DNA from 3 places in the Micromonospora sp. FIMYZ51 genome. Region 1 is predicted to be linked to each of the others. Evidence: riboswitches for the same ligand, from Rfam matches in the RefSeq annotation. Region 1 holds a riboswitch; each other region holds the start of a gene.

Evidence for each region. Region 1 has a riboswitch for cyclic di-AMP ahead of QQG74_RS24565 (hypothetical protein). Riboswitches for the same ligand answer to the same signal wherever they lie in the genome.
Region 2: another riboswitch for cyclic di-AMP. It lies ahead of QQG74_RS00465 (NlpC/P60 family protein); the one in region 1 lies ahead of QQG74_RS24565 (hypothetical protein).
Region 3: another riboswitch for cyclic di-AMP. It lies ahead of QQG74_RS02735 (hypothetical protein); the one in region 1 lies ahead of QQG74_RS24565 (hypothetical protein).

The regions. Positions count from the first base shown of each region.
Region 1 covers NZ_CP134706.1:5,498,378-5,508,160, reverse strand. Annotated here, with positions in the region: gene QQG74_RS24575 (5'/3'-nucleotidase SurE) at 1-731, opposite strand, end outside; gene QQG74_RS24570 (PfkB family carbohydrate kinase) at 728-1,708, opposite strand; gene QQG74_RS24565 (hypothetical protein) at 1,877-2,983, opposite strand; cyclic di-AMP (ydaO/yuaA leader) riboswitch at 2,988-3,119, opposite strand; gene QQG74_RS24560 (AAA family ATPase) at 3,268-5,382, opposite strand; gene QQG74_RS24555 (alpha/beta hydrolase) at 5,495-6,430, opposite strand; gene QQG74_RS24550 (carbonic anhydrase) at 6,580-7,221, shown strand; gene QQG74_RS24545 (hypothetical protein) at 7,285-7,614, opposite strand; gene QQG74_RS24540 (DUF3145 domain-containing protein) at 7,923-8,414, shown strand; gene QQG74_RS24535 (glycoside hydrolase family 3 N-terminal domain-containing protein) at 8,531-9,783, shown strand, end outside.
Region 2 covers NZ_CP134706.1:90,976-100,758, forward strand. Annotated here, with positions in the region: gene QQG74_RS00450 (cell division protein CrgA) at 1-5, shown strand, start outside; gene QQG74_RS00455 ((Fe-S)-binding protein) at 284-2,500, shown strand; gene QQG74_RS00460 (NlpC/P60 family protein) at 2,755-3,768, shown strand; cyclic di-AMP (ydaO/yuaA leader) riboswitch at 3,954-4,091, shown strand; gene QQG74_RS00465 (NlpC/P60 family protein) at 4,104-5,144, shown strand; gene dcd (dCTP deaminase) at 5,281-5,859, opposite strand; gene QQG74_RS00475 (pyridoxamine 5'-phosphate oxidase family protein) at 5,935-6,477, shown strand; gene QQG74_RS00480 (zinc metalloprotease) at 6,548-7,558, opposite strand; tRNA gene QQG74_RS00485 (tRNA-Gly) at 7,808-7,881, shown strand; gene QQG74_RS00490 (hypothetical protein) at 7,938-8,279, opposite strand; gene QQG74_RS00495 (metalloregulator ArsR/SmtB family transcription factor) at 8,428-8,796, opposite strand; gene QQG74_RS00500 (ArsI/CadI family heavy metal resistance metalloenzyme) at 8,895-9,362, shown strand; gene QQG74_RS00505 (hypothetical protein) at 9,562-9,783, opposite strand, start outside.
Region 3 covers NZ_CP134706.1:553,771-563,553, reverse strand. Annotated here, with positions in the region: gene QQG74_RS02760 (heavy metal translocating P-type ATPase) at 1-2,001, opposite strand, end outside; gene QQG74_RS02755 (hypothetical protein) at 2,013-2,987, opposite strand; gene QQG74_RS02750 (cation transporter) at 3,002-3,229, opposite strand; gene QQG74_RS02745 (metal-sensitive transcriptional regulator) at 3,349-3,645, shown strand; gene QQG74_RS02740 (YibE/F family protein) at 4,008-5,372, shown strand; cyclic di-AMP (ydaO/yuaA leader) riboswitch at 5,539-5,670, shown strand; gene QQG74_RS02735 (hypothetical protein) at 5,674-6,690, shown strand; gene QQG74_RS02730 (carbonic anhydrase) at 6,942-7,640, opposite strand; gene QQG74_RS02725 (helix-turn-helix domain-containing protein) at 7,834-8,172, shown strand; gene QQG74_RS02720 (hypothetical protein) at 8,286-8,684, shown strand; gene QQG74_RS02715 (hypothetical protein) at 8,870-9,658, shown strand; gene QQG74_RS02710 (MFS transporter) at 9,621-9,783, opposite strand, start outside.

The sequences.
Region 1 (9,783 bases):
AGGTCGGTGCCGGGCTGCACCACCTCACCCGGCTCCTCCAGGGCGGTACGCACGAAGCCGTGGCCGGACTCGGCGACGGTCATCTGCACCTGGCCGAAGGTGGCCAGGGTGCCTCGGCGGACGCCACGCAGCCGGTCGAAGGGCAGGTCCGGCGCGTTGACGTTGAGCACGCTCTCCACCGGCCCGGCGGTCAGCCGGGGCAGCAGGTCCAACGCGACCCGGGCGGCGGTCGACCAGTGCCGGTCGGCGTCGCGTATCCGGGCGGCGGCAGCCACCGCGGCACCGCCGCTGGCTGCGGTGGCCTCACCCACCGACAACACGTCCAGCGAGACGGCCATGGCCCGGCAGCCGTTGGCGGCGGCTGTGAACGCCGCGCCCACCGTGCCGGAGTGCAGCACGGCCCGCCCCGCGTTGGCGCCCCGGTTGATTCCCGAGAGCAGCACCGCCGGTGGCGGCCCGAAAGCGCCGTGCACGGCGATGAGCGCGATGAAGCCGGGGCTGCCACCCACCCCGAACGCGGGCACTCCGTCCAGTTCCGGCAGCGGGTGGTCGCGTACCACCACCTGGCCGTCCTGTTCCAGCGCGCTCATCGCGGCGCTGGTGCCGCTCGCCTCCTCCAGCGGTGCGGCCACCACCACGTCGTGCCCACGCTCGACCGCTTCGCGGGCCAACGCCTGGATGCCGGGCGCGCTGATGCCGTCGTCGTTGGTGATCAGGATTCGCAAGGTCATCGCCCGGCCACCCGCTGGGCCAACTCGTCCGGGGTGGTGCGTTGCTGCGGCTGGACGCCGGCCGGCTCCAGCCGGACCCGGTCGACCAGGCCGGTGATCGAATCGAGCCGGCCGGTGCCCAGCCCGTGCCGGGTGACGTTCAACGCGCCGGCCGCCGCACCGGTGCGGATGGCGGTGTGCACGTCGCCGCCCCGGGCCACCACGGCCGCCACGCTTGCGGTCATCGAGTCGCCCGCGCCGCGCGGATCGGCGGCCTCCAGCCGGGGCATCAGCACCTCGAACACCTCGCCCTCGACAAGCGCCAGCGCCGGCTGGTCGGCCCGGCTGACCACCACGTTCTCGGCACCGGAGGCGTGCAGTTCGTGCATCGCGGCGATGAGCTGTTCCGCCTCGTCGCCGGCCGCCCGCCCGTCGGCGATCAGTTCCTCGTGGCTGACCTTGACGAAGAAGACCCCACTGTCCAGTACCGCGTTCAGGTGCTCACCACAGAGGTCGACCACCACCCGGCTGCCGTTGGCACCGAGGTCGGCGGCGAAACGGCGGTAGAGGTCGGCGGGTACCAGGGACGGGTCGTTCGGCCCACTGAGTACGCTCACCGCCGCCCGCAGTCCCTCGCCGAGTGCCAGGTTGTACAGCTCGTCCAGCTCGTGCCGGCTCAACGGCTGGCCGGTCACGTCGACGATCTCCCGGCGGGTGCCCTCGCGGCGGTCGTGCACGTACCCGCCGCTGCCGCCCGAGTCGCGGGTGACCACCTTGAGGTCGACCCCCTCGCTGATCAGCAGCGGTTTCAACACCTGACCGATCTCGCCGCCGAGCGCCGTGCAGAGCACCACGTCGACACCGTGCGACAGCACCATCCGGGCCTGCCAGACACCCTGACCGCCGGGATGCAGGTGCAGCTCCGGGGCGTCGTTCGGCTTGTCGATCGTGACGGTGAGCAGCGGCGTCGGTGCGAACACCATGACCCGTCCGCTCACGGTTGGCACCTGCCCATGACCGTTCCTTCCGTTCGAGCTGACGAAATGTCCGCTTACTGCAAGGACGGTAACCAAGGTGGCGGCACGGCGCACGGCGACGGGCTGAGGCGAAAACGACGTCGGGTGGGCCGCCGTGCGAGGCGACCCACCCGACGTGCCGGTCTTCGATCAGTAGACCGACAGGTGGACGTGGTTTGTGTGGTCGCTCGACGGGTCGCCGCGAGCGCCGCTGTACGACTTCCACCCACTGCTGGGCAGCCAGATCTGCTTGTACCAGATCACGTAGAGCACGGCGAGCCGGTCGGAGTTGTTCACGAAGTACGCCGCCAGGTTGTTGCCGTACGTCCGGTCGCCACCCGTGGCCGCACCGCCGAAGCCGTTCTTCTGGGCGGCGAAGTCGCAGGCTCGACCCTTCGGGTGCTCACCCGAGCCGCCGGAGCGGTAGCAGGAGACGTACCGCGTGAAGCCGGCCGCCTTGGCCTGGTTGAGCGCGTGCAGGGTGCGCGGGGTGATGCAGCCGTTGGCCGGGGTGGGGTCGTTGACGCTGCACGACTCCTTCGGCCACGAGCCGTTGGCGTTGCGCGGCGCCGGCTTGGCGGTGGGGCTGGACCCACGGCTGCTGGTCGGCGCCCGGGTGGCCCGCTCGGCGGCTGCGGCGGCGCGTTCGGCCGCCTCGGCCCGCTCGTTGGCGACGGTCAGCGCCCGCTCGGCCTGCTCCTTGCGCTTGGCCATCACGGCGACCTGCTTGCGTTCCTCCTGGATCTCAAGGTCCAGCGCCTGCTTGGTCTTGCGGATCTCGTCGCGGGTGGCCTGTAGCTCGCGGACCGCGCGGTCCTCGTTGGCGGCCACCACGTCCAGCGCCGCCGCCCGGTCCATGAAGCCGGCCGGGGTGCCGCTGTTCAGTAGCGCCGACGCGGCGCCGAGCCGGCCGGTGCGGTAGGCCTGCGAGGCGATCTCGGCCACCTTTGCGGTGCGCTCGCCGAGCTGCTGCTCGGTGGTGCTGAGCTGCTTGGCCAGTTCCTTCTGCCGCTTCACCGAGCGGTCCAGCGCGGCTTTGGCGTCGAGGTAGCCCTTGCTGGCCGCCTCCAGTTGGGCGCGCAGTGCCGGGGTGCCACCCTCGTCGTCGATGTCGTCGGGGGCTGCCGCACGCGATACCGGTGGCGCGGCGGTCGCGGGGCTGAACGGTGCGAGCGTGACGCTCAACACGAGGGCGAGCCCCGCGGCGATCAGGGCCGCCATCCGGGCGGCCGGTCTCACGGTTGCCACTGCTGGCATGCACATGTCCTTCCGTCAGCCGCCGACCGGGTTAGCTGACGGGTTCGGGACGGAAGATCCCTACCGCGTGCGCGGATGCACCCCAGGAACATGGTTCCCCGGTTCGCCCTGGCGGGCGATTAGGCGGCGACCACCGCCGGCACCGGTGGGTGCCGCCTGGCGGGGGCCGGGTCCGAGCGTACCGGGACTGCTGTGACTGGTGCAGCTGCTGTGACTCCTGGTACTTGCTCGTTCACCATTAAATCAGACATAACGGCACTAAGGCGGCAGTTTCCCGGAATTGCTCAGTCGACCGGGTCGATCGTGGTGAGCCGCTGAGTGGCTCGGGAAAGGGCGACATAGAGGGTGCGTACCCCGGCGCCCGGCTCGGCCCGGATCTCGCCCGGGGCGACCAGCACCACCCCGTCGTACTCCATGCCCTTGGCCTCCAGGCTGGTCACCACCTGGAGACGCTCCCCACCGAGGCCGTCCAGCCAGGCCGCGACCTCGTCGCGACGCGGCACCGGCGTGATCACCCCGACGGTGCCCTCGACCTCGTCGAGCAGGGTGCTCGCCGCCGTCGCGACGGTGCTCGCCAGCTTCGCCGCCGGCACCGTCAGCTGCACCGGGTCGACCCCGGTGGTGCGGACCGCCGTGGGCAGCGCGAGATCCGGGTACACCCGGCGGATCTCGGCCGCCGCCACCGCGAAGATCTCCGCCGAGTTGCGGTAGTTGGTGGTGAGCGTGAACCGGTGCCGGCGGCGCCGGCCCAGCGCCTGGTCCCGGGCCCGGGCCAGCTCCTGCGGATCGCCGGTCCAGGCGGTCTGCGCCGGGTCGCCGACGACGGTCCAGGAGGCCAGCCGCCCGCGTCGGCCGATCATCCGCCACTGCATCGGCGAGACGTCCTGCGACTCGTCGACCACCACGTGCGCATAGTCCCGGTAGTCCTCCGGGCGTTCGCGGGCCGCCTGCCGGGCGGCCCGTTGCCGGTCGGCGAAGGTGCTCAGCTCGCGTACCCCGCCGGCCAGCTGGTACGGGTCCCGCTTCGGGCGGGCCGGACGCACCGGCTTGCCGAGCAGCGCGTCCAACTCGTCGAGCAGCGCCACGTCGGCCACGCTCGGCCCCCGCTCGGCTGACTCCCGGTACGCCTGGCCGAGCAGTCGGGTCTCGGCACCGGAGAGCAGGCCGGCGGTGTAGCGGCGCAGCCGGTCCGGCTGCGCCAGCCAGCCGAGCACGTGCCGGGGATGCAGCCGGGGCCACCAGGCCTTGAGGAAGTCCCGGAAGTCCGTCCGCTCGATCAGCTCGTCCTCGAAGGCCCGCTGCTCCGGCAGACCGGAGATGCCCAGCCGGCGGGCCTGCGCCCAGAGCGCGGCGAGCACCCCGTCGAAGCCGGCCCGGCGCACCTCGTTGCGGCGGGCGCCCCGGGGCAACGCCCGGTCCCGGATGGCGTCCAACTCGGACCGCTCCAGCCGCAGCAACTGCCCCCGGTAGAGCAGCCGCAGCTCGGCCGGCGAGTCGGGCACGGCGTCCCGAGCGGCCCGTTCCAGCACCTTGCGCATGCGCAGCGACCCCTTGATCGCCGCCACCTCGGGCGGGTCGGTCCGGGTGGCGGCCACCCCGAGGAAGAGGCTGCCCAGCGAGTGCAGGGTGGCGGTCTCCTCGCCCAGCGACGGCAGCACCGAGGCAATGTAGGAGACGAAGACCGAGGAGGGGCCGACCACCAGGATGCCGCCGCCGGCGTACCGGCTGCGGTCGGCGTAGAGCAGGTACGCGGCCCGGTGCAGCGCCACCGCCGTCTTGCCGGTGCCCGGACCGCCGGAGACCAGGGTGACTCCGGAACCGGGGGAGCGGATCGCCTCGTCCTGTTCCCGTTGGATGGTCGCCACGATGTCGCGCATGCCCCGGCCGGTGGTCCGGGACAGCGTGGCCAGCAGCGCGCCGTCGCCCACCACCGGCATCTCCGGCGGCGCGGCGTCCGGGTCGAGCAGGTCGTCCTCGATCCGGGTGACCCGCTCGCCGCTGGACTGGATCGTCCGCCGCCGCACCACACCGAGCGGCTCGGCGGGGGTGGCCTGGTAGAACGCGGCGGCGGCCGGTGCCCGCCAGTCCACCACAAGCGTGCTGGCGTCCTCGTCACGGATGCCGAGCCGCCCGACGTAGAGCACCTGCCCGTCGCGCAGGTCGAGCCGGCCGAAGACAAGTCCCTCGTATTCGGCGTCGAGCAGATGACGCCGCTGGGCGGCGTGAAAGACCATCGCGTCCCGCTCGACAAGGGCGCCGAAGTTGCCCACCCGGGCCAGCCGGTAGCCGTCCCGTTCGGCCCGTACCGCGGCGCGGCGCAGCTCGGCCAGTCGCGCGTACACCCGGTCGAGATGCCGTTGCTCGACGGCGATCTCCTGATCCAGGGTGCTCTGATCCACCGCTCGCTTCTCCTCGTGACGCCGCCCGGCCAACCGCACGAGATTACGCCCCGCCGAACAGCAGCCCGGAAGGGCACCTTCGCGACGCCGGTGGCAGCGGAGCGGGTCCCGGTCAGGCGCGGCGTCGGCGGTGCGCGCCGACGCGGGCCGGTGCGGCGTCGAGGACCCGGCGCAGTACGCCGGTCAGGGCGGCGTTGACCTCCTCGGGGCGCTCCATCATCAGCATGTGGCCGGCACCGGGGCAGACGGTCAGGTCGGTGGCCGGCAGCACGGCGGCGATCGACTCCGCGCACGGCGGCGGGGTGAGCCGGTCCCGGTCGCCGACCAGGGCCGCGGCCGGCAAGTGGGCCAGCGCGGCCAGCGTCGCCAGCCGGTGCTGGGTGCCGATCGAGGCGCGGAAGCCGCCGATCGAGCGCAGCGAGGCGCGGGCGACCGCCGAGGTGACCAGGCGGATGTCGACGGGATCGCAGTGTTCGCCGAAGAGCATCCAGCGGATGCTTGGGCGCAGCGCCCGCAGCAGGGCCCGTGGCGGTCGCCAGGCGCCACAGCGGGCCAACACCCCGGCCCCGGTCGTCTCGGCCAGCCGGATCAACCGGGCGATCCGTGGCGACAGGCCGTAGACGGTGTGGGCGTGCCCCTCGGCGGTGGTGGAGACGAAGACCAGTCCGGCCACCCGCCGGGCGAAGTGTTCGGGGTGGCGGTGCGCGTACTCCATGATCGTCATGCCGCCCATGGAGTGGCCGGCCAGCACCACCCGCCCGGTGGGCGCCGCCACGTCCAGCACCGCCGCCAGGTCGTCACCGAGCTGGGCCAGGGTCGCCGTGGGCAGTGCCATGCAGCTGGACCGGCCGTGCCCACGCGCGTCGTAGGTGACCACCCGGACCGACTCGAACGTCTCCCGCAGGGCGCTGTGCTGCCGGTGCCAGCTTCGCCCGTCCAACGTCCAGCCGTGCAACAGCACCACCGTGACCTCGGCGTCGGTCGGCCCGGCGACCTGCACGTGCAGGCGTACGTCGTCGGACAGTCGTACCTCGACGGGCTCTGGCATCGCCACCTCCCCACGGCCGCGTGGATGCGTAACACCGGGGATACCCGGTGGTAACACCGGCTACCCGTCATGAGACCACGCGAACCGGCACGAGCGGAAGATTCGCCAACCGTCTCCGCATCCGGGCCGGCGGCGACCAAGCTGGAGGCATGGCGGTGTCGCGGGCGGTGCCCACTGGAACGAAGCGCCGGGCACGCGGCGGTACGCCCCGGCAAGCCCTGGCCGAACTGCTCGCCGGCAACCGGCGCTTCGTCAGCGGCCAGCCGGTGCACGGGCACGACGTGACCGCGGCGGCGGCGAGCGCCTCCGGTGACCAGCAGCCGTACGCCGTCCTGCTGGGCTGCATCGACTCGCGGGTGCCGCTGGAGGCGATCTTCGACCAGACGTTCGGCTCGATCTGCGTCATCCGCACCGGCGGTCACGTGCTGGACCGGGCGGTGCTCGGCTCGATCGAGTACGTCATCGAGGTGTTGGGCGTACCGCTGATCATGGTGCTGGGCCATGAGCGGTGCGGCGCGATCGACGCCGCGATCGGCGCGCTGCGCAGCGGCCAGCGACCGCAGGGTGCGCTGGCCCACCTGGTGGACCGGATCGCGCCCGCGGTGGCCGACGTGGGAGTGGACGAGCCGCAGGTGCAGCCGTTGGCGATCCGCCGGCACGTCCGCCGTACGGTGGCCACGCTGCGCGCCGACCCCCGGCTGGCGGAGCCGCTGCGCACCGGCCGGGTCGCCGTGAGCGGAGCCCTCTACGACCTGGCGACCGGCGAGGTCACCCTGCTGGAGCCGCCCTGATCCGAGACGACGAACGCCCGCCGGGCGTACCCGGCGGGCGTTCGCGATGCTGCCTGGAGGGACTCAGCCCTCGAAGACACCGGCCTCGACCAGGCGCTTCTCGGTGGCGTCCCAACCGTCGCCCGGGTGGGCGGCGTTGAGGCTGTTGATCTCGGCCCGGATCTTGGCGGCGTGCCCGGCGGCGGCCAGCACCCGGATCTCCTCGACGAAGGCCTCGGAGTCGGTACGCAGGTGCGCGGTCTTGCCGTTGGTCAGGTTCCGGACGTAGGCGTGCTTGCCGCCGTTGAGCGGGATGAGGTACTTGAACTCGCCCAGCACGCTGAGGGCGCCACCCTGGCCAGCCTGGCCGGCCCGGACTGACGCGCGCGCGGTCTTAGAGGTGTTGCTCGCCACGGAGGTACTCCTTGCAAGACGTACGGAGGACGGAAGGTCCGGGGGCTGTGCGGGCGGCACCGGAGGAGGTGACCCCGCGAAGGCTTACGCGGCACAGGCCGCCGATGGAACTGTACACGACGCACGATCCCGGCTGGTCATCGCGGCGTCACGAGGTGGAACCGCAGTCACCTGTCCGGGTATTCCGGGCGGCGGATTTGCCGATTCCCTGGCGCACCATCCGTCACACAGGTCATCATGTGTTGCAGCAAGAGCCCGGTCGGGTGAGGTCGTAGGGGAAGACGCACCTCGCTCTCCGGGAGGTCTCCGTGCCAACGCGTGGCGTCGTATACGTCCACTCGACCCCGCTCGCCGTGTGCTCACACGTCGAGTGGGCGATCGCGCGCGTCCTCGCCGCGCCGGTCAACCTGGAGTGGACTGCTCAGCCCGTCGATCCCGGCTCCCGCCGGGCCGAGTGCGGGTGGTCCGGCCGTCCGGGGACGGGCGCCGAACTGGCCGCTGCCCTCCGGCAGTGGCCCATGATCCGTTTCGAGGTCACCGAGGAACCCAGTCCGGGTGCCGACGGTGAGCGCTTCATGTACGTCCCGGGGCGTGGGCTGTTCCGCGCCACGGTGGGCGCCGCCGGTGACATTCAGCTCGGCGAGGACCGGCTGCGCAGCATCATGGCCGCCGCCCGGGCACCCGAGGCGCTCGCGCACGCCCTGGACAAGGCGCTCGGCACCGCGTGGGACGCCGAACTGGAGCCGTACCGCTACGCCGGGGACGGTGCTCCGGTGACCCTGCTCACCCGGGTCGGCTGAGGCGGTCACCGGTGTCGCCGGCCCAGCGGCGCGTTCCCGCCGGTCGATGGCCCGGTGCCCGGCACCGGTCGCCCGGCCCAAGGTCGAGTTGCCCCGATCCCTGACGGGCTGGTGGGATGGGCCGCGTGTCGACCACCACCCGGCGGGTCGCCGCCGCCCTCGTCACCGCCTGCGCGCTGTTCGTCTCCGGCTGCACCGGCCCCGAGCCGCGTCCGGAGCCGGCCCCGACCTCGGCTCCGCCGGATCCGGCACCGCCGTCGAGCGCCGCGCCGGACGACCCGGCCACCCGTGCCGCCGCCCTGGTCGCCGGGTTCGCCGACGAGGACCTGGTCGGTCAGGTGCTGATGCCCTACGCGTACGGCGACCGGGCGACCCGGGTCTCGGCCGGCTCGGCGGCCGGCAACCAGGCCCTGGCCGGCGTCGACACGCCGGCCGAGATGGTCGAGAAGTACCGCCTCGGTGGGCTGATCCTGGTGGGCTTCAGCGCCGACGACCCCACCCAGAGCAACCAGGAGACCACCAACGTCGACAACCCGGAGCAGGTCCGCGAGCTGACCACCGGGCTGCGGGAGGCCGCCGGGAAGCTGGCCGCCGGCCCGGCGCCCTTCCTGATCGGCACCGACCAGGAGTACGGGGTGGTCACCCGGGTCACCGACGGGGTGACCCTGCTGCCCAGCGCGCTCGGCGCCGGAGCGGCCGGTGATCCCGCGCTTACCGAGGCCGCGTGGCGGGCCGCCGGCACCGAACTCGCCGCGATGGGGATCAACGTCGACTTCGCGCCGGTGGCCGACGTGCTGGTCACCCGCAGCACGGTGATCGGTTCCCGGTCCTTCGGCGCCAACCCGAAGCGCGCCGCGGAGCAGGTCGGTGGCGCGGTACGCGGCCTACAGGCGTCGGGCGTGGCGGCCACGCTCAAACACTTCCCGGGACACGGGCACAGCGCCGTCGACTCGCACGAGGACCTGCCCGTGCTCGGCCAGTCCCGCAAGAAGCTGGCGGCCGAGGCCTGGCCGCCGTTCAGCGCAGGCATCGACGCCGGCGCGCTGGCCGTGATGTCCGCCCACCTCGACGTGCGCTCGGTCGACCCGGGGGTGGCCGCGACGTTCTCGCACAAGCTGCTCACCGAGGTGCTCCGCGGTGAACTCGGCTTTCAGGGCGTGGTGATCACCGACGGGATGAACATGGCGCCGGCCCGTCGCTGGGGGCCGGGTGAGGCCGCGGTACGCGCGCTCAAGGCCGGCAACGACCTGATCCTCATGCCGCCGAACGTGCGTCAGGCGTACGACGGGCTGCTCGCCGCGCTGCGGGACGGCTCGCTGCCCCGGACCCGCCTGGTGGAGGCGGCCACCCGCGTGCTGACCATGAAGTT
Region 2 (9,783 bases), 1.6 Mb from region 1:
GCTGAGTCACCCGCAGGGCACACACCCGGCGCCGCGCGCCGTGCAGCCAGGGGCCGCCCGGCGCGAATCCCGGTGACCTCCTAAGGTGGGCGCAGGGCGACGTGGCCCTGGGTGCGAGAAGACTCACGTTACTCTCGGGTAACCTTGCGCGTAGGCTGCACTGCATGACCGAGCGGAGCGAGGTCAGCAACCGATCCGGTTGACGGTGCGGTGGTGCCTACCGCTCGTGCCCGACCCGGTCGCCACGCCCGCTCGACAGGCAGCAGACCGGGAGGCCAACTCGATGGGCAGCGTCCAGATCGTCACCACGATCCTCGCGGCCGCCATCACCGCCGTGGCGGTGTGGCTTGCCGTGCGCGCGGTCATGAAGATGGTGGCGGTGATCCGGCTGGGTCAGCCCGACCCGTCCCGCTTCGGCGACCCGGTCAGCCGCACGAAGACAATGCTCGCGGAGACCGCCGGGCACACCCGGATGCTCCGCTGGAGCGTGGTGGGTGCCGCGCACTGGTTCGTGATGGTCGGCTTCATCGTGCTGTCGCTGCTGGTGCTCGAAGCGTACTTCGAGGTGGTCTCGCCGACCGGCGGGCTGCCGCTGATCGGCAGCTGGACGATCTATGGCCTGGTCACCGAGTGGATCGGCATCCTGGGCATCGTCGGCATCGCGGTGTTGATCGCCATCCGGGTGGCCAACCGGCCGAACCGGGCCGGCCGCCGGTCGCGGTTCACCGGGTCCACCATGTGGCAGGGCTACTTCGTCGAAGCGGTCGTCCTGGCCGTCCTGATCATGGGTTTCCTGATCCGTGGCTTCAAGGTCGCCACCGACCACTTCGAGTACCCGACCTGGGCCACCCCGCTCAGCCACGCGGTCGGCTCGGCGCTGCCGGGCTGGGAGGCCGGCGTCAGCATCGCCGCCCTCATCAAGATCGCCATCTCGATGACCTGGCTCATCGTGATCTCGCTGAACGTCACCATGGGGGTGGCCTGGCACCGCTTCCTCGCCTTCCCCAACATCTTCTTCAAGCGCAACCCGGGTAAGACCGGCTCCGGCCTCGGCGCGCTGCGGCCGATGATGAGCGACGGCAAGCCGCTGGACTTCGAAGAGGCCGACCCGGAAAAGGACCAGTTCGGCGTCGCCCAGGTCGAGCAGTTCACCTGGAAGGGCCTGCTGGACTTCAGCACCTGCACCGAGTGTGGCCGGTGCCAGTCGCAGTGCCCGGCCTGGAACACCGGCAAGCCGCTGTCGCCGAAGCTGCTGGTGCTCAGCCTGCGCGACCACGCCTACGCCAAGGCGCCCTACCTGCTGGCGGGCGGCGGCAAGGACCTGACCGGCGAGGAGAAGGCCACCGCCGCCCAGCTCGCCCACGTCGACGTACTGGCACTTGCCGAGGCGGAGAAGCCGCTGATCGGCGACGCCGAGGCGGGCGGTGTGATCGACCCGGACGTGCTCTGGTCGTGCACCACCTGCGGTGCCTGTGTGGAGCAGTGCCCGGTCGACATCGAGCACGTCGACCACATCGTCGACATGCGCCGATACCAGGTGCTCATCGAGTCCAGCTTCCCCTCGGAGGCCGGCGTGATGCTGCGCAACCTGGAGAACAAGGGCAATCCCTGGGGTGCGCCGCAGAACACCCGCGAGGACTGGACCAAGGGCCTCGACTTCGAGGTTCCCCGGGTCGGCGAGGTGGAGGACTTCGAGTACCTGTTCTGGGTGGGTTGCGCCGGTGCCTTCGAGGACCGGGCCAAGAAGACCACCCGCGCGGTGGCCACCCTGCTGAACGAGGCGGGCGTCTCGTTCGCCATCCTCGGCGAGGGCGAGACCTGCTCGGGTGACCCCGCTCGACGGATCGGCAACGAGTTCGTCTTCCAGATGCTCGCCCAGCAGAACGTGGAGACCCTGAACGAGGCGTTCGAGGGGCGCGAGAAGGCCAAGCGCAAGATCGTCGCGACCTGCCCGCACTGCTTCAACACGCTCGGCAACGAGTACGGCCAGCTCGGCGGCGAGTTCGAGGTGGTGCACCACACCCAGCTGCTGGCCCACCTGGTCGCCACCGGAAAGCTCACCCCGGTGCAGCCGGTCGACGGCGGGGTGACCTACCACGACCCGTGCTACCTCGGTCGACACAACCGGGTGTTCACCCCGCCGCGCGAGGTGCTGGGCAGCGCCATTGCCGGTGGATCCGGCGGCGCTGCGGACGGCGGTCTCGTCGAGATGCCGCGTAACAGCGAGCGTTCCTTCTGCTGCGGCGCCGGTGGCGCCCGGATGTGGATGGAGGAGCGGATCGGCAAGCGGATCAACGTCGACCGGGTGGAGGAGGCCATGTCCACCGGGGCGAGGACGGTGGCCGTCGGCTGCCCGTTCTGCTCGACGATGCTCAGCGACGGGGTGAACGGCAAGGGTGCCGGTGAGCAGGTCGAGGTGGTCGACGTGGCAAGCGTCCTGCTCCGGTCGGTCAAGCCCGAACAGCCGACCGCCTCGGCGCAGGAGCCGGTCGGCAACTGACACACGACCCGTACGCGGGGTGCGAGGGTACCTTCACCGGTGCCGTCGTACCCCGTTTACGTATTGGCCCAGATAACTGTTACGAGAATGGTCGACACCCTTTGTATTCGACCGGTCGCGCAAACGTGAATAAGCCGTTGGTCGCCTTGATTCCGCAGCACGCCTTCCCTAGTCTTGGGCACCGGCCGCCGTAGGTCGTCTGTCCCGCCCCTTACCGCTCGCGGGACGCCCGGTGGTCGGTTGCAAAGGAGTCGGTGCCGGTGGCAACCATGCCCCTTCATCGTCGCGCGCCCGGACGCTCTCGCCGTCCCGGTGGCCTGCACCGGGCCGCCCGCCGGCTGGTCGTCCTGGTCGCCGCCGCCGCGGTCGGCGCTGGCCTGCTCGCCGCCCCCGCGTACGCCGAGCCGTCGGTCGAGCAGATCGAGGCGGAGATCGACAAGCAGTGGCAGCGGCTGGAACCCACAATCGAGCAGTACAACAAGGTGCGGTCCCAGCTGAAGGTGAACCGCGAGAAGTCGAAGACGATCCAGAAGAAGATCGAGCCGCTGGCCCTGGAGACCGAGCTGGCGATGAACCGGGTGGGCGACATGGCCTCCCGGTACTACATCACCGGCCCGTCGTCCGAGCTCGGCGCGGTGCTGCTCAACGCCAAGCCGGACACGCTCGGCGAGCAGATGGCCTTCCTGAACCGGCTGGCGGCGCAGGAGCGCCGTGAGCTGGAGGGCGTCATGAAGGTCAAGCGGAAGTACGACGACCAGAAGGCCAAGCTCGACGCCTTGATCGCCGATCAGGAGGCCAAGGAGAAGCAGCTGGCGGCGAAGAAGAAGCAGATCGACGCCGAAATCAAGCGGCTGGAGAAGTCGCTGCCGGTCACCGTGGTCAAGACGACGAACTGCCCGACCATCAAGGACGTGGTCAGCGCGGCAGCACGGACCGCCATCCAGGTCGCCTGCGCCCAGGTCGGCAAGCCGTACGTCTGGGGCGCCACCGGGCCGAACTCGTTCGACTGCTCCGGGCTGACCCAGTACGCCTACAAGGCCGCCGGGATCCACCTCACCCACTTCACCGGGGCCCAGTGGAGCGAGAACAAGGCCGTCTCCCGGGCCGAAGCCCGGCCGGGGGACCTGGTCTTCTTCCGTAGCGACGTGAGTCACGTCGGGCTCTATCTGGGCAACAACCTGATGGTGCACTCGCCCCGCGCCGGCAAGCCGGTGAACGTATCGCCGATCACGACCATGCCGGTCGCCGGCTTCCGCCGTCCCGGCTGATCTGCACCGCTGAGCGGTAGCACAGGAACGAACGAAGGCCCCGGGTCAAGCGACCCGGGGCCTTCGCCGTTGTCGGATTTATGCACCGACAGTGATGGCGTGGGTGTGTTGCGTATCGATGCGGATCGTCCCTACGCTGGGCAATCGTCGGCCGGCTGACAGCTCCGCCCACCGAGGGCGGTAACGGTCCGGCACCGCCGAGTCGTTCTGTCGAGCGAGCCGGGGACCCAGGTACCCGGGGTGAATCCGCGATCCTCGCGGTAGGGCGCCCCCTTCCCGCCCGAACCCGTCAGCTAACCCGGTAGGCGGTATGGGAAGAAGGAGTACGGAGCCCGGTGGCACACCATGCCCCGCGGCCACCGTCGCGACGGCCGGCGTTGCCCGGTCCGACGACGGCTGCGCCGCGTTTCCGCTGGTACCGCTGCACCACCGCACTCGCCGCCCTGACCGCGACCGCCGTCATCCTGACCGGCGGCGCGACGGCGGCGTACGCCGACCCCACGGTCGCCGACATCGAGCGCCAGATCGACGAGGACTGGAACCGGCTCGAACCCGTGATCGAACGGCACAACGCCACGCGGCAGGATCTGGCCGCCAAACGGCGGCAGGCGGACGCCCTGGCCGCCCGGATCGCCCCACTGCAACGTCAGGTGGACGAGGCGATGGAGCGGGTCGGCCGGCTGGCCGCCCGGGCCTACAAGGGTGGCCAGGTCCGCGTGGTCAACACGCTGCTGGGCAGCAGGTCGCCCGGCGAGGTGGTCGAGCAGCTCGGCCTGCTCGACCGCTACGCACAGTTCCAGCAGCAGGACGTACGGCAGGCGCGTGAGCTGCGCGACGAACTGGCCGCCGCCAAGGGCGCACTGGACCGCAGCATCACCCAGCTGGCCGGCACCGAGGTCGAACTCGGGCAGAAGCGGCGGCAGATCGACGCCGAGATCGACCGGTTGCAGCGGCTGCGGCTGCGGGCGTACGGGAAGGGGGGTGGTGGACCGCTGCGCCCGAAGCCCTGTCCGGCCGGTTACCCGGGCGGCCCGGCCGGGAAGGCGGTCAGCTTCGCCTGCGCCCAGATCGGCAAGCCGTACGCGTGGGGCGCCGAGGGGCCGGACGCGTACGACTGCTCCGGGCTGACCCTGGCCGCGTGGGCGCGTGGCGGGGTGGCGCTGCCGCACAACGCGGCGCGGCAGCGGCAGGCCACCGAGCCGGTCAGCCGCGCTGCCCTGCGCCCGGGTGACCTCGTCTTCTACTACCGCGACCTGCACCACGTCGGCATGTACGTCGGCGGTGGCTGGGTGGTGCACTCGTCCCGGGCGGGTCAGCCGGTCAAGATGAAGCGGATGGACGACAGCCCGATCCACAGCTTCGGCCGGCCCGGCTGACGCGGCTGGCGTACGGCGGTCGGGTCCGCGCCCATGACGGCGCGGGCCCGGCCGGTCAGGCCGAGGTCGGCGGCGGCAGCTGCGTGCACGGCGGCTCGCACCCTGCCAGCCTGGCGGGCGATCGTTGCGGTGGGGCTCAGCGGACCGGCCAGGTGCGCCAGTTCTGCCAGGCGCGGCTCGGCGTCGGGCCGCGCTGGCCCTGGTAGCGCGAGCCGTAGACGGCCGAGCCGTAGGGGTGCTCGGCTGGCGACGAGAGCCGGAAGATGCAGAGCTGACCGATCTTCATGCCCGGCCAGAGGGTGATCGGCAGGTTGGCCACGTTGGAGAGCTCCAGCGTGACGTGGCCGGAGAAGCCGGGGTCGATGAAACCCGCGGTGGAGTGGGTGAGCAGACCGAGCCGGCCCAGGCTCGACTTGCCTTCGAGTCGCCCGGCCAACTGGTCGCCGAGGGAGATGACCTCCAGTGTGGAGGCGAGCACGAACTCGCCCGGGTGCAGCACGAAGGGCTCACCGTCGGGCACCTCGACCGGCGAGGTCAGGTCGTCCTGCCGGGTCGCCGGGTCGATGTGGGTGTAGAGATGGTTGTTGAAGACCCGGAACAGCTTGTCCAGGCGTACGTCGATGCTTGACGGCTGCACCAGGGTGGGCTCGAAGGGCTCCAACGCCAGGGCGCCCGCCTTGATCTCGGAGACCAGGTCGCGGTCGGAGAGCAGCATCGACACACCATAGCGGTACGGGTGACCTGCGTGTCGGACTACCTGCTTAGAACGTATGTTCGATAAGATGTGGTCATGGCTTCCTGGTCCGAATTCGCCGCTGACGAGCCCCGACTCGCCGACGGGATCCGCCTTCTCATGCAGCAGTACGGCCCTGGCTTCGGCTATCTGGCCACGGTCCGCGCCGACGGCGGGCCCCGGGTGCACCCGGTCTCCCCGGTGATCACCGACGACGGTCTGTTCTGCTTCGTGATCGACTCGCCGAAGCGGCGCGACCTGGAGCGTGACGGGCGCTACGCGCTGCACTCGTTCCCGCCCGAGGAGAGCGACGACGAGGCGTACGTCGCGGGTCGGGCCAAGCCGGTCACCGACGGCGCCACGGTGACCCGACTGGCCCTCGCGGCGCGGGCCGCCCCGCACGCCGACTGGCGACTCTTCGAGTTCACGGTCGACGTGGCGATGCTCGCCCGTCGCGAGCAGGTCGGCTCCGGCGGGCCGAGCGACCTGGCGGGTCGACCGGCGGTCCAGGTCTGGCTCGACCCGGCCGGTGCCGGCACTGACGACAACCGCCTCGCGCCGCTGCCGGCCCGCTCGGCCCGCCACGCCCACGCGGCCTGAGCCGACACGCAGCCGGTGCCGACCCCGATCTGCTCGGGGCCGGCACCGGCGTACGGATCAGACTGCCGCGCTACGCGCGGTACGTGTTCCAGGCGTTGATCATCCGGGTCGCCTGGCCCGGGGTGAACTGGTACATGCAGGAGTCGTACGAGTAGTCCATGAAGTTGGTGATCGGGTCCAGGCCCGGTGCGGAGCAGGTGTCCCGACCGGTCGGGCAGCCGCTCGCCGGAGACGCCTCGGCCGGGGTGTCCGAGACCTGGTCGCCGCTGCCCGAGCAGCCGCCCTGGAAGGTGTGGTAGAGGTTCAGCCAGTGGCCGACCTCGTGGGTGCCGGTGTCACCCTGGTTGTAGTTGGTGGCGGTGCCACCGGGCAGCGACTCGCTCAGCACCACCACGCCGTCCATCACGTTGAGCGTGGTCTGCGGGAACGTCGCCCAGCCGAGCAGGTTGTTGCTCAGCGCACCAAGGTAGATGTTGAGCGTGCCCTTCGTGCCCTGGCGCAACTGGGTCTTCATCTGCCGCTCGGCCGTCGAGCCCTGCCGGATCGGGTACCACGACGAGTTGGTGACCCGGTTGATGCGCTGAAGCTGGAACGCGAACGCCGTGGCGGCACCACCGGTTGCCCCGCTGAACGCCTGGTTCAGCACATTGATCTGCGAGTTGATCATCGAGTCGGGGATGTTCCCGCCGGCCCGGGTCGAGTCCCGCTGGATCACGTGCACCACGACCGGGATGGTGACCGACGCCGCCGCGGCCTGGGCGCTGAGCGTACGCTGCCCGACCCGCTTGGCCCGCTCCTGCAACAGGTCGGCGAACTCGGCCTCCCGCTGCTGAAGCTGGGCCATGGTCAGCTCGTTCGGGTCGTGCTTGGCTTCACCGCCCCGGACCCTGGCCAGGGCATCCGTGCCGTCTTCACAAACCTCGTCGGCATGCGCGGCAGCGGCATGGCCGGCGATCGTCGGACTGGCCGTCGTGGCGGCGGCCGGCAGCAGGCCGACCGAGGCGACGCCGAGCGCCAGCGCCAACGATGTCGATGCGATGCCGGCCATCCGCCGGCGCAGCAGGACGGGACGTGGTCCCATGAGCCCACCTCTTTCTGGCGACGCGACCGGGGGTTGTGTCGCGTCGTGCGGAAAATGTGGGGCAGACGTTACAACCCATCGACAGATTTGAGAATGCCTATCTGTTGCGTCCCGGCAACTTCTTCCTACCCGCCGCTTTTTCCGGCCACCGGTCGGCTCGTCGGTCACGGCGGCCCGATGTGGCCGCCGGGTGTGCGGTCGGGGCCTGGGTGCGCCGGGGTGGATCGCTCAGGTAGAGTGATCCCGCCTGCGGGTGTAGTTCAATGGCAGAACATCAGCTTCCCAAGCTGACAGTGCGGGTTCGATTCCCGTCACCCGCTCCAGGAGCAAAGCCCAGGTCAGGACATCCTCCCGACCTGGGCTTTTTCATGCGCTCCGGTCAGTTTCTCGCCTCGTCGTGTCCGCAGCTGCCCGAGCCGGCCGCTGCGTCATCGGGCACCGGATCGACGACGGCCGCGAAGGTCTCGGCCAGACATTCGTAGTCGCGCATCAGGGGTCCGACCAGACGGGGATCGGGTTCCAGGGCATCGACGATGCCGCGAGCGAGATCCCGGATGCGGTCCGCCCGAGTAGGGCGACGGATGCGGGAGCGCCGCTCGAAGCTTCGCCAGCGGCGGAACGCCACCGTGGCGATCCGCTCGCGTTGCGCGGGGATGGGAAGCGGGCATCCGGCCGCGTGCAGCCGCTCGAATGCCGCGATCACCCTGGCGTGGTCGTCCACTCCGCTCCTCCGAGGTGCGCTGCCCGGCTCGCGATCACGGTATATCGTGCCCCTCCGGTCTGCGGGGCATCGATCCGTTTCCCCGCGGCAGCAACCAGCAGTGCCGTACCGGCGAACTCGGCAAAGGCGCGCCGGGCGAGGGAGAGCTTCACGTAATGGTGGCGGTCGTGGCGGGCAGGTCGAGCAGCGCGCCGAGTTGACGGAACGCCTCCGGCCTGACCCGGTACCACACCCACGTGCCCCGCCGTTCGGAGTCGACCAGGCCAGCCTCGCGCAGCACCTTGAGGTGGTGGGAGATGGTCGGGCCGGACAGCTCGAACGCCGGGGTCAGGTCACACACGCACATCTCCGGCACCGACGCGATCATCGACATCAACCGCAGTCGGACCGGGTCGCCGAGAGCCTTGAACATCGGGGCGACCACCGCCGCCTGCTCGGCATCCATCGGGCGGACCGCCAGCGGGGCACAGCAGGCCACCGCTTCAAGGTCCACGACCGGCACAGTCTGCTTCGGCATTCGTCTAGCTTGACAGGCATCGAAACAGGGTGCAACAGTGGATCTGCTTCGAAAAATATCTAGACAAGCCCGGGTTTCTACCTTGCAGGAGGCATCTCATGTCCCGTGTCCAGCTCGCCCTGCGTGTGTCCGACCTCGAAGGCTCGGTCGCCTTCTACTCGAAACTGTTCGGCGTCGAGCCAGCCAAGCGCCGGCCCGGCTACGCCAACTTCGCCGTCGAGAACCCGCCCCTGAAGCTCGTACTGCTGAAGGGAGCGGCCGACCAGCCCACCGTCATGGACCATCTGGGCGTAGAGGTGTCCAGCACCGACGACGTCAACGCCGCCACCAAGCGCCTCACCGAATCCGGCCTCATCACGCTTGAGGAGAACGACACCGAGTGCTGCTACGCCCTCCAGGACAAGGTCTGGGTACGCGGCCCCGGCAACGAGCCGTGGGAGGTCTACACCGTCAAGGCCGACGCCAACGTCCTCAACATGGGCGGCGACGGCGACGAGTGCCGCTGCGGCGAGGCGACCGACGCAGCGCAGGAGCCCGCCAGCAGCGGAGCCGCACGCTGCTGCTGACCGCCGCGATCCGCACGCTCAGATCCGGAGTCTGACAGCGCGGGTCGAGACCCGCACCCGCTTCCGGCGTGGGCCCCAGCTCAGGAGTTGTTCCTGGCTGGGGCCTTACCGTTGCCCTCGCGGGGCCACAGTTGGCCAGCGCCGCTCAAGGGTCGGCAGCCGGGTGACGCTCGTGGTCCGTTGCGTCAGCCGTGCGGTCTCATCGTGCTGCGTTGGTGCGGGCGAGGGAGCACAGTAGTCGGTAGGCGAGGTCCACTGCCTGCTGTTCCTGCTTCCGTGAGCCCCAGAGCCGGTTGATTGTGGCAATCTCGGTGCGGACATCGACCAAGCGGTTGTGGCGGGTCTTCGCGCAGTATGCGGTGTTGACCTTTCGTGATTCGTCGTTGATCCGGCGCGCCTCCGCCAGGCCAAGTTGGCAGAG
Region 3 (9,783 bases), 2.1 Mb from region 1:
GATCGCCACATCCGTACCGGTGCCCATGGCCAGCCCGAGATCGGCCTGGGCGAGCGCGGCGGCGTCGTTCACCCCGTCGCCGACCATCGCCACCGCGCGACCCTCGGCCTGGAGGCGGGTGACCACCTCCACCTTCTCCGCCGGCAGCACCTCCGCGATCACCTCGTCGATGCCGACCTCGGCGGCCACCGTCCGGGCGACCGTGGCGTTGTCGCCGGTGAGCAGCACCGGGGTCAGGCCGAGGGCGCGCAGCCGCCGTACCGCCTCCCGGCTGGTCGGCTTGACCTGGTCGGCCACGGCGAGCACGCCGCGCGCCCGACCGTCCCAACCGACGAGCACCGCCGTGCGTCCCGCGGCCTGCGCGTCGGCCGCCGCCCGGGCGAGATCGTCCGGTACGTCCAGCCTCCGGTCGCGCAGCAGCCGGGGCCGGCCCGCCAGCACCTGGCGGCCCTGCACGGTGCCGGTCACACCGAGCCCCTCGACGTTGGCGAAGCCGGTGACCGGGGGAAGTTGACGAGCGTCGGCGGCACCGGCCACGATCGCCCGCGCCACCGGGTGTTCCGAGCCGGACTCCAGGGCGGCGGCCAACCGCAGCACCTCGGCGGTCGCTTCGCCCGCGCCGGGCGTCACGTCGAGCAGGGTCATCCGGCCGGTGGTGACCGTGCCGGTCTTGTCCAGCACCACGGTGTCCACCCGCTTCGTGGACTCCAACGCGGCCGGCCCCTTGATCAGGATGCCGAACTGGGCGCCACGTCCGGTGCCGACCAGCAGCGCGGTGGGCGTGGCCAGGCCGAGGGCGCACGGGCAGGCGATGATCAGGACGGCCACCGCAGCGGTGAAGGCGGCACCCGGCCCGCCCCCGGTGCCCAGCCACCAGCCCAGGGTGGCGGCGGCCAGCGCGATCACGATCGGTACGAAGATCCCCGAGATGCGGTCGGCGAGCCGCTGCACGGCGGCCTTGCCGGTCTGCGCCTGCTCGACCAGCCGGGCCATCTGCGCCAGCTGGGTGTCGGCACCGACCCGGGTGGCGGTGACCACCAGCCGCCCACCGGCGTTGACGCAGCCGCCGATCACCGGGTCACCCACGCCCACCTCGACCGGCACCGACTCACCGGTCACCAGGCTCGCGTCAACCGCCGAGCTGCCCTCCGCCACCGTCCCGTCGGTGGCGATCTTCTCGCCGGGCCGGACCAGGAAGGTGTCCCCCACCACGAGCTTGTCGACCGGGATCCGGGCCTCCACCCCGTCGCGCAGCACCGAGACGTCCTTGGCGCCGAGTTCCAGCAGCGCCCGCAGCGCCGCCCCGGCGGTCCGCTTCGCGCGGGCCTCGAAGTAGCGCCCGGCGAGGATGAAGGTGGTCACCCCGGCCGCCGCCTCAAGGTAGATGTTGCCGGCACCGTCGGTGCGGCCGATGTCGAGGCTGAACGGGTGGGTCATCCCCGGCGTACCGGCGGTGCCGAGGAACAGCGCCCAGAGCGACCAGCCGAAGGCGGCAAGCGTACCCACCGAGACCAGGGTGTCCATGGTCGCGGCACCGTGTCGCAGGTTGACCAGCGCGGCCCGGTGGAACGGCAGCCCGCCGTAGACCACGACCGGGGCGGCAAGCGTCAGCGACAACCACTGCCAGTAGGTGAACTGCCAGGCCGGCACCATGGCCAGCGCGATCACCGGCACGGTCAACACCGCCGACACCCACAGCCGGGTACGCAGGCTCCGCAGCTCGTCCGCCGGCTCGGCGGCTTCCGGCTCGGCGGCGCCGGGCGGCGGTGGCAGTGTCGCCCGGTAACCGGTCTTCTCCACCGTGGCGATCAGCTCGTCCGGCGTGACCGGCGCGTCGTAGGAGACGGTGGCCTTCTCGGTGGCGTAGTTGACTGTGGCCCGTACGCCGTCCATCCGGTTGAGTTTCTTCTCGATCCGGGCGGCGCAGGAGGCACAGGTCATGCCGCCGATGGCGAGCTCGATCAGGTTCGTCGCCGCCGGCAGCGGTCTGCTCGTGGTCATCGCTGGTCCGATCAGTCGTGCTCGTGTCCGGGTGCGCCGTGCCCGTCGTCGGGCGCGGCGCTCTGCGGTGCGGGCAGGTCGCCCGGGTCGCCGACGTGCACCGTGAACTCGGCGGTGCGTACCACTCCGCCGTGCTGGAAGTCGAGGTAGAGCCGGTACGCCCCGGCCGTGGGGAACTCGGTGGCGAAGCTCACCTGCGGACCGGACGGCGTCCGGCCGTCGCCCGGAGCCCCCTCCGGATGCACGTGCAGATACGCGAGGTCACCCCGGCGCAGGGCCACCAGGTGGCCGTACGCACCCAGATAGGTCTCCAGGTCGCCGACCGGTACGCCGGCACGGCTGACGGTGAACGTCAGCGTCGTACTACGGCCGGGCTGCGGCGTGCCGTCGAGGTCGACGGTGTAGCCGTCGACAGTGGTGCTGCTCGCCGGGGCGGGCAGCGGCACCTCGGCCAGTTCGCCCGGGACGGTGACGTCGACGCCGAGCGTCAGCGGCTGACCACCGGTCGGGGTGAAGTCGGCGAAGGCCCGCCACACCCCTGAGCCACCCAGCGGCGAGGCGACCCGCCAGGTGCCGTCGGGCGACATCTCCGGGTGCACGTGCCGGAAGCCGGAGAGGTCGCGCCGGGCGACGATCAGGTGCATCCGCTTGTCGTGGCTGACGTCGTACCCGGTGACCGGCCGCCCGTCGGGTCCGACGATCTGGAAGGCGAACTCGCCCGTCGGCGCCGCCACCGGTACCAGGGTGTGCCCACGGTCGGCGACGAGCAGCCCACCGGGCAGTCGGTCGCCGGCCGATTCGTGGCCGCCGCCCTCGTCGTGACCGGGCGTGGCGGAGCCGTCGGCGTCGTGCCCGCTGTCGTCCGTCGGATGGTCGGTGGTGGCGACCGGGGTGACGGGGCCGGCCAGCTGACCGGCTCCGTACGCCGCGCCGAAGACCAGCGCGACGCCGAGCGCGAAGCTGCCCAGCTTGGTCGCTGTGTTCATCGGTACGCCTCGGCCTACCGCCGCTGGTCGGCTGCGCCGCCGACCAGTTCGTATCCGGCCTCGTCGACGGCGGCGCGGACCGCGTCGTCGGCCAGCGGCTGCGCGCTGTTGACGGTGACCCGACCGGTGGCGAGGTCGACCTGTACCTCGTTGACCCCGGGCAGCGCACCGACCTCGGCGCTCACCGCGTTGACGCAGTGCCCGCAGGTCATGCCCTGCACCTGGTACGTCGTGGTGACCATGGAACTCTCCTCTCCACGCCCGGCCAGGTAGTGGACCGGACGACCCGTCGAGATACCCGGCGGGGGTATCTGACCTGTCGACCGTAGCATACCCCCGGGGGGTACGTTATGCTTGCCGCATGACCACACCTGCGCCGATCCGCGGCTACACCGCCAGCAAGGACCAGCTGCTCGCCCGGCTGCGTCGCGTCGAGGGTCAGGTCCGTGGCATCGAGAAGATGGTCGACGAGGACCGCTACTGCATCGACGTGCTCACCCAGATCTCCGCCATCCAGGCCGCGCTGGACAAGGTCGCCCTCGGTCTGCTCGACGGGCACGCCCGGCACTGCATGCACGAGGGTGCCGCCGAGGGACGCGCCGACGAGATGGCCACCGAGATGATGGCCGCCGTGGGCCGCCTGATGAAGCGCGGCTGACCAGCGACACCGACAAGCTGCGGCGGCCGGGCCACTGACCCGGCCGCCGCAGCTCACACCGGCCCCGGCGCGCCACGAACCGCCGACAAACCCTCGCGACCTGCGTTCGGATGCCGGGCTGGCTACCATTCGCTCACGATGCCCAGCCGACATCCGTGCCCCGCGGCCCACGCCCGCCCTCGGGCGTCCGCCTCCGCCGCCGCACCGCGGCGGCCGTCGAGAGCCGGCCGACACATCACGGTACGCAGCCGTTCCGCCACGCTCAGACCATCCGCGTCGCGTCGACAAACGGTGGTGCGCAGGCACTGAACCGACCCGGCCGCCGGCACGTACTCCGCCCTGGAATCGTTGGGAGACATTGAATGGGCGCCGACCACACCCGTTCCGCTCCGCCCACCCCGCCCGGGGTGCGGCGGATCCTCGTCGTGACGGTGGTCCCCCTCTTTCTGGTCACCCTGATCGCCGCCCTGGTGCTCTGGCCCACGGACGCCCCCCGGCCGGAGGCGGCCGACGACACCCCCCGTCACCACGGCACGGTCACCCGGGTGGTGACCGAGACCTGTCCGCCCAACCCGGCGGTCCCGGAGGGCACGCCGACGACAGCGGCCGGCCCGTGCGGCACGGTCACCGTCCGGGTGCAGGACGGCCCCGACGCGGGCCAGGAGGTGCAGACGCCCATCCCGGCCGGGCCCGGCGCGCCCCGGGTCAGCACCGGTGACGAGGTCATCCTGGTCGCGCTCTTCGACCCGGAGGATCCGTCGATCAGCACGTACAACATCGCCGAGCACCAGCGGGGCACGCCGCTGATCTGGCTGGCGGTGCTCTTCGCCGCCGCCATCGTCGCCTTCGGCCGGCTGCGCGGCCTGGCCGCGCTGGCCGGCCTGGCCGCCAGCTTCGGCATCCTGTTGACCTTCGTGCTGCCCGGCATCAGCGCCGGCAATCCGCCGCTGCTGGTCGCCATCGTCGGCTCGGCGTTGATCATGTTCGTGGTGCTGTACGTGACCCACGGCATCTCCGCGCAGACCTCGGTGGCCGTGCTGGGCACCCTCGGCAGTCTGGTGCTCACCGGGCTACTCGGCCTGATCGCGACCAGGGCCACCCACCTGACCGGCTTCGGCAGCGAGGACGCCACCACGCTCTCCATGTTCCGGGCCGACGTCGACCTGCACGGCCTGCTGCTGGCCGGCATCATCATCGGATCGCTTGGCGTGCTCGACGACGTCACGGTCACCCAGGCCGCAGCGGTCACCGAGTTGCGGCACGCCAACCCGAACTTCTCTCGCCGTGAGCTGTACCGCGCGGCGACCCGGGTGGGGCGGGCCCACATCGCCTCCGTGGTCAACACCATCATCCTGGCGTACGCCGGCGCGTCGCTGCCGCTGCTGCTCCTGCTCACCGCCGACTCCCGCGCCCTCGGGCAGATCGTGACGAGCGAGTTCCTCGCCCAGGAGATCGTCCGCAGCGTGGTGGCCACGCTCGGGTTGATCGCCGCCGTACCGCTCACCACCGCCCTGGCGGCACTGGTGACCACGGCCGGGCAGCAGCGCGGCAGGGTCGGTGGCGACCCCGCCGGCCCGGACGACGATGACGATTCCAGGGTTTCCCGGCCGGCGACGGACCGGGCCGAGGCGCTGCACGCCCTCAGCACACCGCGTACCCGCAACACGTCCACCGCCACCCCGCCGGGGTGGCCCGACCCGGACAGGAGCACGGACACCACATGGTGACACTCCTCAACGTGACCGCCTCGGCCGGCGAGGCCAGCACGAGTGTCGCTGGTCACTCACCGCGATTACGAAATGACGCATCTGGCCGGGTTCGGGGCGTAGAAGCCCAAGTGGACTCTCGGGTAACCTCACTGCCGGTCACCGCCGAAGGCGTACCCCAGCGCCTGCGGTGCCACCGCCCAATCGCCACCAGGCGAACCGGGAACCCAGGTACGTGGGGTGAATCCGCGACTGCGGTAGGGGCCGCTTCCGTCCCGAACCCGTCAGCTAACCCGGTCGGCGGTCGATGGAAGGGAAAACAGTGACGGCACCCCTACGCCGCTGGTTGACACCCGTGGTGGCCGTGTGCGCCGCGTTCGCCGTGTTCGCGGGGCCGATGCCTGCGACGGCCGCGCCGAAGCCACCCGCACCGGCGGAGCACGACGACGACCCGCCGATGCTCAACGACCTGATCGAGGCGACGAACCGGGACTACACAAAGGCCAAGGCGAAGCTGGAGAAGTCCAAGAAGAAGCAGCTCGAACTCGCGGTGGAGGTCCGCCGCGCCCAGGCTGCCCTGGACGAACTCGCTCCGCAGGTCGCGGAGATCGCGACCCAGTCGTACCGGACCGGTCGGGTGGGCGCGATCGGCATGCTGTTGCAGAGCAACGCCCCCGACTCGTTCATCGACCGGGCCTCCGCGCTCGACGAGTTGAACCTGGTCAACGACAAGAAGCTGGCTGAGGTCAACACGGTGAAGCTGCGCGCCGAGACGGCCAAGCTCGCGCTCGACGCCGAGGTACGCGAGCAGCGGAAGCTGACAAACGACATGGCCCGCAAGAAGACCGAGGCGGAGAAGTCGCTCCGGCTGGTCGGTGGCGAGGGTCTCACCGGCGGCCTGGTGGCCGCCACCTCCCCGGTCGCCCGGATCGCACCGAACCGGGCGGCGGACGGTGGCTGGAAGACCGAGTCGTGCAACCAGAACGACCCGACCACGTCGGGCTGCATCACGCCCCGGACGTTGCACATGTACAAGGAGGTCAAGCGGGCCGGCTTCAACCGGTTCGTCGGCTGCTGGCGCCCCGGTGACAAGTTCGAGCACCCCAAGGGCCGGGCCTGCGACTGGTCGTTGCAGAACAGCGGCTTCTCCCCGTGGCACAACAACGACACCCGGATATACGGCAACAACCTGGCGGCCTTCCTGGTCCGCAACGCTGACCGGCTGGGCATCTACTACGTGATCTGGAACCGGCAGATCTGGTTCGCGGCGACGGAGCGCTGGAGTTCCTACAGCGGCCCGTCCGACCACACCGACCACGTGCACGTGTCATTGCTCTGAGCACCCCGGGCACGACAAATGAGGGCCGTTCCGCCACCTGGCGGAACGGCCCTCGGCGTCGGTCGGCCGGCTCGGAACGGCCCTCGGCGTCGGTCGGCCGGCTCGGGGCGGTTTTCGGCGTCGGTCGGCCGGCTCGGGACGTGTTTTCGGCGTCGGTCGGGCGGCTCGGGGCGGTTTTCGGCGTCGGTCGGGCGGCTCGGGGCGGTTTTCGGCGTCGGTCGGGCGGCTCGGGCCAGCCTTTCGCAGGGCGGTCAGGCGGCTCGGGCCGGCGCGTCGGCCAGCTCGGCGGGCTGCGCGGTGACCGCCCGCACCTCACCGGCGGCCAGCCGGTACGACATGCCCACCACCGCACACCCGCCCGCGGCCACCTCGGCGGCGAGCGTTTCGGAGGACTCCAGCATCGCCTCCACGGTCTGCGCGATGTGGATGTCCACGATCCCGTCCAGCTCGTCGACGCCCGCCTCGCGGGCCCGGCGCAGGCTCGGCACCACCGCGTCCACCACGGCACTCAGGTGACCCGGCGGGGTGGTGCCGGTCGCCACCGACGCACGGGCCGCCTGCACGGCACCGCACGAGTCGTGCCCGAGCACCACCACAAGCGGCGTACGCAGCACGGTCACCGCGTACTCGACGCTGCCCAGCACCTCGGGCCCGACGGTGTGCCCGGCGGTCCGGACCACGAAGAGGTCACCCAGCCCACGGTCGAAGATGATCTCGGCAGCGAGCCGGGAATCGGAGCAGCCGACGATCACCGCGAAGGGGTGCTGCTCGGCCGCGACAGCGGCCCGGTGGCTGGCGTTCTGGTTGGGATGGCGGAGCGTGCCGGTGACGAAGCGGCGGTTGCCCGCGATCAACTCGGCCAGCGCCCGCTTGGGGGCGCCCGGCACGTCCGCGGTGAGGAACTCCCGCTCCGGTGCTCGCTGCTCGCTTATCGATCCGGGTCGACTCATCCGGCGTCACCTCGCCTCTCTCGGTGCAATGCCTGGTCATCCCGGCCGACACTGGTCACGGGCCGCCACCACCGTCACACGCACCGCGAAGCTACGTCAAGATATGCGTGATATGCATTTCAGGTATTCCAGAACGCTTGCCAACGGCGGGAGACAGGGCACAGCGGACCAGACCCGGAGAGACAGTCATACGATGGCCACCATGGCGACCACAGGCGAACGGGAAAGCGCCCGTAACTGGACTTTCCTCACAAATCACGCCCACGTACTGCTCGCCATCGCCCGCAACCCGACCGCCCGGCTGCGCGAGGTGGCGGTCGAGGTGGGAGTCACCGAGCGGGCCGCACAGGCCATCGTCGCCGATCTGGAGGCGGGCGGTTACCTGCGGCGCACCCGGGTCGGCCGCCGCAACGAGTACACCATCAACCCGGCCGGCCGGTTCCGTCACCCGGCCGAGGCCGACCGCCAGGTCGGCGACCTGCTGGCTCTGTTCACGGAGCCGGTGACCGGCGCAACCACCGAGCACCGGTGAGCCCGCCGCAGGCCGAGCCGCCCGACCGTCCACTCCGGACGAAGTGGTGTGCTTCACGATCCGGGCACCGCCTTGGCACTGCGATCTCCGCAACGGAGCGATAGGTTGGAGGCGTGCCGTCTCCCGCGTTCGCCCGTCCGATGTGGCCGGCGACGCTGCGCGCCCTGCGGGAGTTGACCCGCCTGGCGCTGGCGGCCCTCGTGCTCGTCGTCGGTCTCGGCGGGGCCGTCGCGACCGGCCTACCCGGTCAGCCCACCGCCCTCGATCTACCGGCCCGGCCGGTGACCGCCACTGTCGTGGCGCGATCGGCGGTCGAGCCCAGCCAGACGACCGACGAGGCGACCACCCGGCAACAGCGGATCGCGGCGCAGCAGCCGGCGACCGGCCCGGCCCGCGCCGACCTCGCCGACACCCGACCCGCGCCGGCCCCCGCCGTCCCGGCCGACCTCGTCACCGCGCAGGTGGCCGCCGGTGCCGGCGAGCCGACTCGACGCGGTCCGCCCGCCGCCTGACCGACGGCCCCGGACCGCTTCGCCGTCCGCCGCGATCTCACCCGCTCGCTCGCCCCCTGGCGTTCGATCCGCCGTCGCCGGCCGACCCGGCGACGACGAGCGGAACCCGCGATCCTCGGCAGCGGACCAGCCGTCAGACACCCGTCCCGCCCAGTCGACGACCCTCCTTCGACCGCGAGGTGTTGATGATGCCTACCGCTCTTTCCTCCGTACTGCTCGATGTGCCCCGGGCCGCCGCGATCTGGCTGAGCCTGCTGGGCGTACTGACGCTCGCCGTCGGCGGGCTGCTGCTGCGGCCCCGGCGGCTCCGCTTCGACGCCGCCGCCCGGATTCTCGACGCCGCCCTGCCCACCCCCGACGAGCACGCCGACCGGCAGCGCGACCGGGACCGCTGGACCGGGGAGGTGGCCGTCGCCACCGACCGGGCCGAGGCGACGGCACGCCGCCGACGCGACGAGTGGGTCGCCGCGCAGGACGAGGCCGAACGGGCCTGGCAGGCGTACGAGGCGGCGGAGGCGAACGTCCGTCGACTGTCGGACGCCGCCGCGATGCCCCTGCCGCAGACCCCACGCACCCCTGCCGAGTACGCCGACCGGGAGCGTTGGCTGCACCGAGCAGCGCTTGACGCGTACTGGCGGCGGGAGCTGTCGGTGGAACAGCTCAGCGACGTTTTCGCGCACCGTGGTTGGGATCCCCGGCTGCACCCGGTCGAGCAGGAGCTGCTGCTGCGCCGGGCGGTACGCGACCACCTTTTCGCCCGGCAGCGGGCGGCCCGGGAACAGGAGCAGGCAGCCTGGCGGGCCGCGGAGCTTGCCGGCGCGGCAGCGCGCAGCCTCCGCGAGGAGATGATGGCCGCGCTGCTCCCGGCGGCCGAAGAGCGCGAGTCGGTGCTGCCGCTGGTCGGGCTGGGCGACACCGAGCAGACCCGGGACATCCCTACCGTGGTCGTCGGTCGGGCACCGGTGCCCGCCTAGCCGAGGGCCGAACAACCTCGGCGGCGCTGCCGGCGGGCTGCCCGGTGGCGGGCGGCACGAGCCGTTCGCCCAGGGCCAGCAGCAGCGCGATGCCGCCCAGCAGGGCGCCGATCAGCATCGTGCTG